2 linked regions of the Ruficoccus amylovorans genome follow. The protein of the gene in region 1 interacts with the protein of each later gene in a pairwise test. Links are inferred from orthologs where the notes say so. Each region holds a gene or a part of one and is shown on either strand. Other genes may lie near its edges. The genes, in order: H5P28_RS02320 and H5P28_RS06955.

Region 1 (6,836 bases):
CTGGCAGCATGAAAACAGGATCGTGGCTCCCACGCACACCGCAACCGTTATCAATGCCAAGGTAAACATAATGGTAATATAGTCGCACTTTAGGGAAAAAGCTGACACCGGCGGACGATTTTTTGCGAAACGGGGTTGTATGGCCGGGCCGGGACGCTATTGGGTAGGCGTATGGAAACCTTTGAAAACCCGAATCCCGGTCGCGATTATGTCATCCAGCACATCGCTGAAGAGTTCACCTCCGTCTGCCCGAAGACGGGGCACCCGGACTTCGGCACCGTCGTGCTGACCTACGTGCCGGACAAGCTCTGCGTCGAACTCAAGGACTACAAGCTCTACCTGCACGATTACCGCAACAAGGGGATCTTCTTCGAGGCCGTGACCAACAAGATCATGGACGACCTCTGCGCCGAACTCCAGCCCCGCTGGTTGCGCATCGAAACCATCTGGAAAGGCCGTGGCGGCATCCGCTCCGTCGTCCGTATCGAACAGGCCGCCCCCGACTTCAACGGCCCAACCCCGCCATACTTCTGCTAGCAGGAACGCGGGGCGCGTAGCCCCGCGTTTACCATCGCCGTCCGTTAGAGGGAGTGGATGGAGGATTTGGAGACGGCCATGGCGGCTTCTTTCATGGACTCGGAGAGGGTGGGGTGGGCGTGCATGGTGCGGGCCCAGTCCTCGGCGCTGCCGGAGTACTCCATGTGGGCGACGGCGGTGGCGATCAGCTCAGAGGCGTTGCGGCCGATGATCTGTACGCCCAGGAGGCGGTCGGTTTCGGCATCGGCGATGACCTTGACAAAGCCGTCGGTGGCATCGGTGGCGATGGCGCGCCCGTTGGCGATGAAGGGGAATTTCCCAATGTTGACCTTGAGACCTTTTTCCTTGGCGGCGTCTTCGCCCAGGCCGACCGAGGCGATTTCCGGCTCGGTGTAGACGACGCCGGGGACGAGGTCGTAGTTGACGTGTCCGGCCTTGCCCGCGATCAATTCGACGCAGGCGACGCCTTCCTCCTCAGCCTTGTGGGCGAGCATGGGCCCGGCGATCACGTCGCCAATGGCGTAAATCCCCTGCGCGGTGGTGCGGAAGTGCTCGTCGGTCTTGATGCGGCCCTTGTCGTCGAGTTCGACCCCGGCCTTGTCGAGGTCAAGTCCGCTGGTGCAGGGCTTGCGGCCGACGGCGACGAGGATCTTGTCGGCGGGGAATTCGAGCGGCTTGCCGTCTTTTTCGGCGGTGAGCACGGACTTGCCCTTGTCGGTCTTGACGCCGGTGACCTTGGCCCCGAGCGAGAACTTGAGCCCCTGCTTGGTCAGGAGGCGTTCGGCGAGTTTGGACACGTCCTTATCGTAGGTGGGGGCGATCTGCGGGAGCAGTTCGACCACGGTGACTTCGCTTCCAAGGCGTGCCCAGACCGAACCGATTTCCAGCCCGATGGCACCCGCGCCGACGACGACGAGCTTTTCGGGCACCTTGTCAAAGGCGATAGCCTCGGTGCTGCTGACCACAGTCTTGCCGTCGAACTTCATAAACGGCAGTTCGACCGGGACGGAGCCGGTGGCGATAATAACATGCTTGCTCTCAAGCGTTTGGCCGCCTTTGTCCGTCTCGACAATGATCTTGTTGTCATTGCCGCCGAGGCGTGCCTTACCCTGCACGATGTCGATCTTGCGCTTGGTGACGAGGGTTTTGACCCCGTTGTTGAGTTGGTTGACGACGGCCTCCTTCTTTTTCATCAGGGTGGCGATGTCGGTCTTGATTTCCTTGGCGCTGATGCCGCTGGCGGCGGCGTTGTGCTCAAGGGTGTGCAAAATTTCGGTCGAGTGCAGGAGCGCCTTGCTCGGGATGCAGCCGACATTCAGGCAGGTGCCGCCGAGGACGGGGTCTTTTTCCACCAGGGCTGTCTTGAGCCCGAGCTGGGCCGCGCGGATAGCCGCGACGTAGCCGCCGGGGCCGCTGCCAATAACGATGAGGTCGTAATCCATAAGAAGTTTGAAAGTTTGACGGTTTGAAAGTTTGAGAGTTGGGAGGAGGGGCGTTTGAGCGTGCGAAAGATTAACTTTCAAACTCTCAAACCCTGAACTCTCAAACACGGGATTCAGGCCTGTGGCCTAAATCCCGAAGAGCAGGCGGTCGGGGTCTTCGATGGCTTCCTTGATCTTGACCAGGAAGGTGACGGCCTCCTTGCCATCGACCACGCGGTGGTCGTAGCTCATGGCGAGGTACATCATCGGGCGGGCGACGATCTCGCCGTTGACGACGACGGCGCGCTGCTGGATATTGTGCAGGCCGAGGATGCCGCTCTGAGGCATGTTGAGAATCGGCGTCGAGAGCATGGAGCCGTAGATGCCGCCGTTGGAAATGGTGAAGACGCCGCCTTGCAGGTCGTCGATGGTGAGCTTGCCATTGCGGGCGGCCTGGGCGTAGTCGGCGATGTCCTGCTCGATCTGGGCAAAGCTCTTTTTGTCGCAGTCGCGCACGACCGGGACGACCAGCCCCTTCTCTGTGCCGACGGCCACGCCCACATCGTAGAAGTGGTTTTGCAGGAGCACGTCGCCGTCGAGCTGGGTATTGATCTGCGGGACGGCCTGGAGCGCGTGGACCACGGCCTTCACAAAGAACGACATGAACCCGAGCTTGATCCCGTGTTGGGCGACAAAGGCGTCCTGATGCTTCTTGCGCAGGCCCATGACGCGGCTCATGTCCACCTCGTTAAAGGTGGTCAGCAGCGCGGCTTCCTGGGTGGCGGCCACAAGGCGCTCGGCGATCTTCTTGCGCAGCGGGGACATCTTCTTGCGGGTGACGCGGCCTTCCTGCCCGGCGGCGGATGTCGGGGCCTTCGCAGCTGGAGCCGGAGCACTGGCGGCGGGCTTGGTCGCAGGACGCGTCTCGGCGCGAAGCATGTCGCCCTTGGTCACTCGGCCATCCTTGCCGGTGCCCTCGACCTGAGCCGGGTCGATGCCGGTCTCAGAGGCGATGCGGCGCACGGCGGGTGAGGGCGGCAGGTCCTTGGCCTTGCCCGAGGGGGCGCTGGCGGGGGCCGGTTCCTCCTTGGCGGGGGCGGGCTTTTCCTCCGGCTTGCTCTCGGTCTTGGCGGGGGCTTCCTCCTTTTGCTCAGCAGCTTCCGGCGCACTGGCGGGCTTCTTCGCGGACTCGTCAATCTCGGCCACGGTCGCGCCGATCTCGACTTCGTCACCCTCGGCGACTTTCAGCGAAATGACACCGGCGGCTTCGGCCATGCCCTCCGAGGTGATTTTGTCGGTTTCCAGTTCGTAGAGGAGCTGGTCCTTGGCGACATAATCGCCGTCGTTGACGTGCCAGGAGGCGAGGATACCGCTGGTGATCGACTCGCCCAGGGAGGGAACTTTGACTTCGGTGGCCATGAGAGGGTAAATTAAATGGCGTTAGCGGACTAAAGATGATTCGGGAGCCTCTGGCAACAAGATGTGTGCCGCGAGTTTGGTGCGGAGCACATCCTGAAGCGCGGGCTCCATGGGTTGGTAAATGTCTTTGATGAAAAGCGTGGTCAGCGGCTTGCCGCTGGTGCGGAAACGTGTGCGGATCAGTTCGGTGTGTTTTTTCTCCATCGTGAAGATGGCGTCGGCCCAGCCGATGTCCTGATCGGTCAACCGAATCCGGGCACCCTTTGCCGTGCCGCGTGAACGTACCTGATAGCAGTCGGAGCGCTGAAGCATTTTTTCGGCGGTCAGGCTGCGGCACTTGTTCATGCTACACACAAAGAGCAGTTTCCGGATCGGTTGCTCGGACATCTCACAGGGTGAATGCCTCTTCGACGAGGGCCTGCTGCTCCATCCGGTGCTGGTAGAGCGAGCCGGGGGCGGGGCTGGCGGCGGCCTGGCGTCCGGCGAAGACCGGGGCCTGTCCGGCGGCCTTGAGCAGGTACGGGTACATGTGCGTCCACGCGCCCATGTTCTGCGGTTCCTCCTGACACCAGACGAGGTGCTTGTAGCCCTTGTACTTGTCGAGGATTTCCGCGAGGCGCTCCTCGTTCATCGGGTAGAGCTGCTCGACGCGGATGATGGTGGTGTTGGTGATCTTGTTTTCGGCGCGGTGGTTGATGAGGTCGTAGTAAACCTTGCCCGAGCAGAAGACGATGCGTTCGGTCTTCTGGACGGGGCGTTCGTCGTCGAGGATCTCGTGGAAGCGGCCCTTGGTGATGTCCTCTACACTGGAGACGCAGTCCTTGTAGCGCAGGAGGCTTTTGGGGGCCATGATGACGAGCGGCTTCTTGAAGGAGCGCTTCATCTGGCGGCGCAGGACGTGGAAGTACTGCGCGGGGGTGGTCATCATGCAGACCTGGATGTTGTCCTCGGCGCAGGCCTGCAGGTAGCGCTCAAGGCGGGCCGAGGAGTGCTCGGGGCCCTGGCCCTCGTAGCCGTGCGGCAGGAGCATGACCAGCCCGGAGACGCGGCCCCACTTGGACTCGCTGGAGGTGATGAACTGGTCAAAGTGCGTCTGCGCCCCGTTGCTGAAGTCGCCGAACTGCGCCTCCCACATGGCGAGCATGTCGGGGTAGTCGAGCGAGTAGCCGAAGTCGAAGCCGAGGATAGCCGCCTCGGAGAGCGAGGAGTTGTGGACGCAGAAGGTGGCCTGGTCGGGGTCGAGGTTGAGCAGGGGGACGTAGCGCACGCGCGTTTCCACATCGTAGAAGGCGGCGTGGCGCTGGCTGAAGGTGCCGCGTTCGCTGTCCTGTCCGGAGATGCGTACCGGGGTGCCTTCCAGCAGAAGCGTGCCCCAGGAGAGCTGCTCGGCGAAAGCCCAGTCGATGCCGCCGCCCTTCTGGAAGTTGGCCCACTTGGTCTCGACCTGACGGGCGATCTTGCTGTTGGGCTTGAAGTTCGGCGGGATGGCGGTGAGGGTTTCGGCCACGCGGGTGAGCACGCCCTTGGTCACGGCGGTCTTGACCGGCTCGAAGTTGTAGGCCGGTTGCTTGATCGCGGAGGCCTCCTCGAAGGTTTTTTTCTTCTTGGTACTCTTTTCTTCTTCCTCCTTTTTGACGCGGAAGAAGGAGTCGTTGAGCGCCTGCTGGAACTCCTTGGTCAAGTCGTTGGCCTGCTCGTCCGTGAGGGCCTTTTCCTTGACCAGGCGCTCGCGCAAAATCTGGCTGATGGCCGGGTGCTGGGAAATCTGCTTGTAAAGCCCCGGCTGGGTGAAGCCCGGCTCGTCGGACTCGTTGTGGCCGTGCTTGCGGTAGCAGTACATGTCGATCACGACGTCGTCGCCGAACTGCTGCCGGTACTCCAGGGCGATGTCCATGACATGGGCGACGGCGAGCGGGTCGTCCCCGTTGACGTGGAAGATCGGCACCTCGATCATCTTGGCGATGTCGGTGCAGTAGCGGCTGGAGCGCGACTCGCGCGGGTCCGTGGTGAAGCCGATCTGGTTGTTGATGACGAAGTGGATCGTGCCGCCGGTGAGGTAGCCCTTGAGGCGGGAGAGGTTGAGCGTCTCCATGACCACGCCCTGCCCGGCAAAGGCGGCGTCGCCGTGCACGAGGAAGGGCAGCACGCGCTTGCGGTCCCAGTCCCCGCGGATGCGCTGGCGGGCGCGGGTCTTGCCCTCGACCACGGGGTCAACGGCCTCCAGGTGGCTCGGGTTGGCAGCCAGGCGCAGATCGACTTCCTTGCCAGTCGAGGTCTTGTGGGTGCACTCGAAGCCGAGGTGGTACTTCACATCGCCGTCACCGTGGATGGTGTCGGGGATGTAGTTCTCAGAAAACTCGCGGAAGATGTACTCGTAGGATTTGCCTAAAATGTTGGCCAGCACGTTGAGACGGCCGCGGTGGGCCATGCCCATGACGATTTCCTCGACGCCCATGAGGGGGCACTTCTCGATCAGCACGTCGAGCGCGGCGATAAGGGTCTCAGCCCCTTCGAGGGAGAAGCGCTTCTGCCCGACATAGCGGGTGTGCAGGAAACGCTCGAACTGCTCGGCCTCCATGACCTTGCGCAGGATGCGGATTTTCTGGTCGGCCTTGAAATCGGGCTGGTTGTCGCTGGGCTCGATGCGGGCCTGGAGCCAGCGGCGTTTCGGAGTCTCCTGGATGTGGATATACTCGCAGCCGATGTGGCCGCAGTAGGTGCGCTTGAGGCGCTGCAGCAGCTGCGGCACGCTCATGAACACACCGCCCAGGTAGTTGCCGGTGTGGAAAGTCTTTTCCGGGTCGATACTTTCGAGACCGAGGCGGTCGAGCTTCAGGCGCGGGTTTTCCAGCACGCGGGCCTGGAGCGGGTTGAAGCGGCCTTCCGTGTGCCCGATGGAGCGGTAGGCGTAGATCGCGCCAATGACGCGCGACTGCGTGATCGGGTCGGTGTCGCCGGCGGCAGCGGGCAGGGGAGAGGCCCCGCCCTTGAGGGCGACCTGCTGCGCCAGTTCGAAGCCTTCAAAGAAAGCGCGCCATTCCTGGTCAAGCCCGTCGGGGTTTTCGAGCCAGCGTTGATAATATTGGTCGATCAAGTCCGCGTTCCAGCGGTTGGCGAAGGTGAGGTTTTTCATCTCGTTAGGGTATTTGCAGCCCAATTGTTAGGATATACGTTGACCTTGAGGCTGTGACAAGTATTTCCGTTAGTTTTCTATGAGCCTGAGAGATAGTATTTATCAGAATCTCGAATCGATTATCGTGTATAAGCAAAATGTGGCGGCGGCGGTCCTCGCATTGGACGGCCTGCTGCGCGAAAACAAGCGCGAGCTCCCCGGCGACCTGGCCCACTACCTGGAAAATCGCAGCTACGAAAAGGCCTGGGCCTGGCTCAACGAAGGCAAGCAGGCGCCGCGCGGCACGTGTTCGCCCAAGTCATAGGGGCGTTTGGTTTTCGCGGGGC
Region 2 (6,543 bases), on another replicon or contig:
CATCCGCATCACCGTGCCCAGTCGGGTACATGGAGAACGCGAAGCGTCCCCAGTTGCCGCTCGGCAGATCGGTCTTTATTTCCCAGGTCTTGGTGGAAACGGTCTCGTCGTTAAAATCTCCGGGCTGGATATAGCCGATCGGCAGTTCGATGGCGCAGTCCGGGTCCAGCCCGGCCACTCCCTCCTGCATTCCCACGACAACCACGCCGTTTCCGCCCGCAATGGTGTTCGCGCCCAGGGAAAATACAGCAAGCTCTCCGGGTTGGATTGTAAAGGCACCGGTTCGCATGGTGATATTGCCCAGCAGCGACCGATCAGCGGGAGAATCGTTATAGCGCTTGAGGTAACGCATGGGGGCTCCGATGACACCGCCCGGGCCGATCAGGCTCATCTCGATCTGAGTCTCCTCGGAGATTTCACTGCGTCCACCTCGCGGGTGGTAGCGGAAATCCACCCCATCGGAACGCAACGGGACATTGTAGGGATTCCCCAATACAACAATGGGGGCCACGCCCATAAAGACCTGCCTGGGTTCGGTATCATTCGCTGCCGGAGCTACCCTCAGGCGCACCAGGACGCGAAGCTGCACCAGAACGGGCGTGACATGGTGAACATTGGCATCACCGACGGTCGAGCCCACATCGACATAGCCCGTTTCGGCGACCGACGCAACCTGGTCCCAAAAAGACTTCAACTGCTCCCAGCGCGGGTTGCTCAAGGAGTTGATCTCGTTGCGCAAGGCGGCGTCCTCGCTGTAGGTGAGCGTGGGAATCACTTTGCCGGTAAGGGTGCCCCCATGAAGATGCCCGGTGAGGTCTCGCCGCAGTCCGCCATTGCGGTTGTCTGCCAGAACGCCCCAGGCGGACGCCGTCAGATCGTGAAAACGCGCTTTCATTTGCTGCTCACTGACAGTGGGGACGGACAGGCGCACCTGATCGCGCTGCAAGACATTCTCCACCTGCGCGATATTATCCTCATCCAGCAGGAGCGGGTAATTTTCGAAGCCAGTCATCAACTCCACTCCATTGCGCTGGGCGAGGCTGAGCCAATACCGGCCATCCAGCGTCGTATTGTCCACCGCAGTTCCGGCATAGGGCTTGTACGCGCCAAAATCAGCCTTGATACCTTCGTCTCCGACCCACCAGGCATAGCTGTTGGTCTCGTCCAGATGAACCTGAGGGGCGACCACATAGTCCTGTTCGTCGCTGACACTGCCCGGCCCCACCAGCAGCGCCCACTCCTCGTCAACCGAAAGCGCGCCGAGATCGAGGGATGCCGGAATGGAGCCGTTATCGGGAGCAAAAATCGAGCCGTCGCCGGCGGTGATGGCGGACGAAACGACGTTTCCTTGTGCGGCAACGGAAAAGGCCGCCCCTTCGTTCCCGCTGACCAGCCAGTTGAGTAAAATGGGAGCCGGTGTCGCCGTATAAATGCGTTCGCCGACATCCTTGTTCCCCCAAACACCGGTCCAGTGGCGAGCACCGTTGCGAGCCTCGGTTAATCCGTTCTGGACGGTCCGGTGAGCCGTGCTGCCACCGTTTTGCGTGTCGGCCTCACCGAGTGCCGCGCTGGCGGTGCTACGCTGGTCGGGGCCCGCCGCGCGTTGAAGCTCCGCCATAGCCATTTCCATCGCAAAAAGAGCATTCTGGCGGGCTTGCGTCTGAACTTGCGTAATGGCGACAGATGACGTTTCGACTTTCGTCAGCGTGGCCACACTGACAAGCAGCAGAAAAATGAAGGCCATCAACGTGAGCGAGATGATAAGCGCAAAACCACAGCGCGTGTTTCTGCGAGGCATGTCTCGCCATTCGGCGTGATGGGATACATGGGGCATGTCAGGGGATACAGTTTGTAAATAAGCTCAATGAGGGGTGGAAGTCAGGCCTAATGCCCGTCTTTATTTACTCCTGTAAATAAACTCAGAATCCATGTCAACATGAAAGCGAATTAACGGATGAAACGACGGCTTGAAAAGCGAGAGAATATCCCGGTGAACGGCCCGCAAGGAATACGATTAAGCCCCTCGCAGGAATAAAGACCCAGCATTCCACCGGGCCTGAAAATAAATCGGGCTGCAGGGATTCGAACCCTGGACCTCTTCGTCCCGAACGAAGCGCGCTACCAGACTGCGCTACAGCCCGTCAAAAAATCGGGAAAGAACTGAAAATGACGATGCTTGAGCCACAAGCAAGTTTTTTTATCAAGTTTGTCAATTTATATAGCAAATCCCTTTCTCACGCAGACTTAGCGAGCGAAGGAACAGGTGCATAAACGAACGCCACGACGATTATATTTCATACATAAGGCCACTTTTCATGCACCGGAGGCTATACCATAAAGCATCCAACGGTTAGGACTCCGAAATTGCCTCCAGCCGCTCTGTAGCCTCCATCCACTCCTCGTTCAGGCGCTCCAACTCGTCGTTGAGCGCGAGCAGGTCGCGATTGAGCTGCATCACCTTGGCACTGTCACGCTCGTACAGGGCGGGATCTTCCAACTGTTCGGTCAGGGCGCGTTGGCGGTCCTCCAGGCCACAGATACGCTCTTCGAGGCCATCGACTTCAGCCCGGATTTTCGCCCGTTGCTGGCGGGCCTGGGCCTCCGCCCGCTTCTGCTCGCGGGATTTGAAAGACGAGTTCTCCGCCGGGGCATTTTCCCCGGAAGTTCTCACGACTTCGCCCGGGCGCTGGTTGCTGAGCTTTTCCCCAGCGGTGAGGGCGGCGCGCTCGTCCTCGCTGCGGGACTTGAACAGGTAATAATCGTAGTCGCCCGCGTAGGCGGTCAGCGCGCCCGCGCTGATGTGGAGCACGCTGCGGGCGATTTTACGGATGAAGTAAACGTCGTGGCTGATGAAGACGAGCGTTCCGTTATAGTTCTCCAACGCGGCAATGAGCGCGTCGATACTGGCGATGTCGAGGTGCGTCGTCGGCTCGTCCATCAGCAGCAGATTCGGCGGGTCGAGCAGGAGCTTGATCAGGGCGAGGCGGGATTTCTCACCACCGGAGAGTACAGCCACTTTTTTGAAAACCGAGTCCCCCGTAAACAGGAACGAACCCAGCACGGTGCGTGCCTCGGTCTCGTTGATCGCGCGGTTGATGCTCTGGACTTCCTCCAGCACGGTGTTATCGGCGTTGAGCACGTCGAGGCGGCTCTGGGAAAAATAGCCGGGCTTGGCGTTGTGGCCGAGCGTGCGCTCGCCCGCGGTCGGGATCAGCGCTCCGGCCAGAAGTTTGAGCAGGGTTGACTTGCCCGCGCCATTGGGGCCGACCAGCACGATCCGCTCGCCGCGCTCGGCCTGAAAGTCGATCCCTTGGTACACCCGATGCTCCCCGTAGGAGAAATGCACGTCCTCCAGCTTGATCAGGCGCTGACCGCTGGCCGGGGGTTGCGGGAATTTCACCTTGAGCGTGCGGGCCTTTTCCTGCGGAGCCTCGATCCGGTCCATCCGGTCGATCTGCTTCTGCTTCGACTTGGCCTGCGTGGCCTTCGTGTTCTTGGCCCCGAAGCGGTCGATGAAGCGTTCCAGTTGCGCGATCTTGTTTTGCTGGCTGCGGTAGGCGGCCAGTTGCTGTGCGTCGCGGGCGGCAGCTTCCTCGACGTAGTCGTCGTAGTTGCCGCGGTAGCTGTGGATGCGGTGATGGCGGATTTCCAGCACGTGATCGACCAGCGCGTTGAGAAAGGCGCGGTCGTGCGAGATGAGGAAAATCGCCCCCGGATAGCTCTTTAAATAATTCTGAAACCAGCCCAGCGACTCCAGGTCGAGGTGGTTGGTCGGCTCGTCGAGCATGAGCAGGTCCGGCTCGGCGGCGAGCAAACGGGCAAGGTGCGCACGCATGACCCACCCGCCGCTCAAGGACCGGGCCGGGCGGTCATAGTCGCTATCGCGAAAGGACAGGCCTGCCAGGATGCGTTTGGCCTTGGGCTCGGTCTGGTAGCCGCCCAGCTCGGTGTAGCGGGCGACGGCGTCGGCGTAGAGGCTGGAAGTCGTGTCCCCCGCCCGCTCGCAGTCGCCGATGATCTTGCGCACACGGGCGTGCTCGGGGGTGACCCCGGCGGCAATCTCGATCACCGTTTCCTCGCCCTCGGGCGCGGTCTCCTGAGGCAGGTAGCCGATACGGGCACCGCGCTCGATATCGACGAGCCCGCCGTCCGGATCGGTCCCGCCCAAAAGGATGGAAAAGAGCGTGGTCTTGCCCGCGCCGTTGGGGCCCACGAGGGCCACGCGGTGCTCGCGGTTGATGCGGAACGTCACGTCCTCGAACAGGACCTGGCTACCGAAGGCTTTGCTGAGCTGTGAGACCTGAAGCATGGAGCCCGACAGTCCATGCCGAAAACCCCGCCGCGAAAAGCCTAAACTCGCCCTGCGGGTGGATTCCTTCCCCGTCCGCGCGTGCTTCGCTGCCCTCTCCCTCGCGCTTGCCAAGCTTCCGCGCAAATCAGTTTCCCGACAACGCGGTTCATTTTAACCGACAGATGACTCGACACCACCGGGCGAGAACGCGCATACTTCACCGATCCCGCGCAGCTAGCGGCTAGGAGCTATTTTTGACTTCAGACTCGACCCTGTCATGTCCCACCCGATCCGCAACGTCATCTACATCCACACCCACGACATGGGGCGCTACATCTCGCCCTATGGGCATCAGGTGTCCACGCCAAACCTGCAGGCCTTCGCCCGCCACGGGACGCTTTTCCGGCAGGCCCACTGCTGTGGCCCGACCTGCTCCCCCAGCCGCGCCGGGTTGCTGACCGGCGTCACCCCGCACGAGTCCGGCATGCTCGGCCTGGCACACCGGGGATTCAAGTTCACCCACCCCGAACACCACCTGGCCGCCTACCTCCGGGGACAGGGCTTCCTCACCGCGCTCTGCGGCATCCAGCACGAGTTCCACAGCGCCCCCGAGCAGATGCCCTACGAAATTGTCCACGAGGAAAATCTCGACACCCTTGCCGCCACCGACCGGGGTTGGACGCAACACGCGCTCGATTTCCTAAACCAGCAGCACGAGCGACCCTTTTTCCTTTCCTTCGGGCTGTTTTTCCCGCATCGGCCTTTCGACCCGGTGGACCCGGAACTGGAGCCCGAGGCCTATGTTAAACCGCCCGACCCGTTACCGGACACGCCGGAAATCCGCAAGGACATGGCCGAGTACCGCCACGCCGTCGCGCACTCAGACACCTGCATCGGGCGCGTCCTCGACGCGATCCGGCAACACGGCCTCGACAAGAACAGCCTCGTCATCATCACGACGGACCACGGGATCGCCTTCCCCCGTATGAAGTGCAACCTCACCGCACACGGGACGGGCGTCACCCTGATGATGGACTACCCCGGCAACCCCGCCTCCGGCCAGGCGGTGGACGCGCTGGTTTCGCACTTGGATGTTTACCCGACCGTCTGCGACCTGCTCGGGCTCCCCGCCCCTGAGCACCTGGAGGGCTTCAGCATGCGCCCGCTTTTCGAAGGCTCCGCGCCCGAGATCCGCGAAGACCTTTTCAGCGAAGTCAGTTTTCACGCCGCCAGCGAGCCCATGCGCTCCGTACGCACCCAGCGCTATAACTTGATCCGCCTCTTCGATCAGGACCTGCGCCGCCCGCTCTCGAACATCGACCAGAGCCCCTCCAAGGCGCTCCTGCTTAAAACCGGCTGGGGCGAGACCCCGCGCGAAGAAATCCAGCTCTACGACCTGCTCCTCGACCCCAACGAGAGCCGCAATCTCGCCCATGACCCGGCCTGTGCCGACATCCTGACGGAAATGAACCAGCGGCTGGAAAACTGGATGCACGACACCGACGATCCGCTTCTCAACGGCCCGCTGGCCCAGCCTACCGGGGCCGTCATCAACACCCGCGAGTCCGTCGATCCCGCCGCCGGCCCCTTTATCCGGACCTAGTATCCCGTTAGTGTGCTGCGAGCTAAGTTCCTCGCATAAGTTTTGGGGTGCAACCCAGTTTGGATGTTCCTCAGGGATTGTTGCTTTTAGCCAAGCTAAAAGCAACAATCCCTGACGCGATGCGGCAGCATCGAAAGTGCAGGCTATGCCTGCTGCGGGGCTTGGGGGCGCATAGTCCCCAAAAAATATGCAGCAAACTCCGGTAACCGCACATTAGCTTAGTTCCTGATAAAAATATTTTCACCGCAGAGGCGCAAAGACACAGAGCGATCTCTGTATCCACAAAGTTTTTTGTGCTTCTTGTGCCTTTTTGTGGCCATTAACATTTGTTAAGAACTTGGCTAACACCGCACTACTGTACCCTTAACCAAATCCTTTGGGGCACACCCAGGCCGCACGACCAAGCCCGGTGCTGACTTGCAGCGACCGGGCTTTGCTAGTATCTAAAACATTCGCAGCTGTCATGCTCCGCCACTACAGGCGAGGCTCAGACACACTCCAGCAGTTGCTCCAGCTCGGTGATGACAAGGTCGGGCTTCACGCCCTTGCAGCTTTCGTCGTCCTTGCGCAGGCGCAGAGAGCGCTTGTCACCGGCGAAGAGCGCGGTCTTGAAACCGAGCTTGGCCGCCGGGGCGATGTCGTTGCGCAT

What was found.
Region 2: the proteins of H5P28_RS02320 (region 1) and H5P28_RS06955 interact in binary tests that used the Escherichia coli proteins (3 or more experiments, as listed by UniProt). The link is inferred for Ruficoccus amylovorans from one-to-one orthologs.

The regions. Positions count from the first base shown.
Region 1 is NZ_JACHVB010000012.1:292,835-299,670, forward strand. Bases 3,566-6,836 are described here. They hold H5P28_RS02320 (2-oxoglutarate dehydrogenase E1 component), read right to left. Parts: upstream 6,511-6,836; coding sequence 3,766-6,510; downstream 3,566-3,765. Other genes in these bases: H5P28_RS02315 (protein tyrosine phosphatase), read right to left, coding at 3,566-3,764; H5P28_RS02325 (hypothetical protein), read left to right, coding at 6,590-6,814. In the rest of the region: H5P28_RS02295 (hypothetical protein), read left to right, coding at 1-82; queF (preQ(1) synthase), read left to right, coding at 172-537; lpdA (dihydrolipoyl dehydrogenase), read right to left, coding at 582-1,979; odhB (2-oxoglutarate dehydrogenase complex dihydrolipoyllysine-residue succinyltransferase), read right to left, coding at 2,106-3,377; more of H5P28_RS02315, read right to left, coding at 3,399-3,565. UniProt on the Escherichia coli protein: E1 component of the 2-oxoglutarate dehydrogenase (OGDH) complex which catalyzes the decarboxylation of 2-oxoglutarate, the first step in the conversion of 2-oxoglutarate to succinyl-CoA and CO(2).
Region 2 is NZ_JACHVB010000020.1:116,954-123,496, reverse strand. The notes cover bases 1,831-4,808. They hold H5P28_RS06955 (ABC-F family ATP-binding cassette domain-containing protein), read right to left. Parts: upstream 4,310-4,808; coding sequence 2,351-4,309; downstream 1,831-2,350. Other genes in these bases: H5P28_RS06950 (sulfatase family protein), read left to right, coding at 4,569-4,808. Also shown: H5P28_RS06965 (hypothetical protein), read right to left, coding at 1-1,744; more of H5P28_RS06950, read left to right, coding at 4,809-5,894; H5P28_RS06945 (HAD family hydrolase), read right to left, coding at 6,382-6,543. UniProt on the Escherichia coli protein: Genetic data indicate it may be involved in ribosome assembly or function.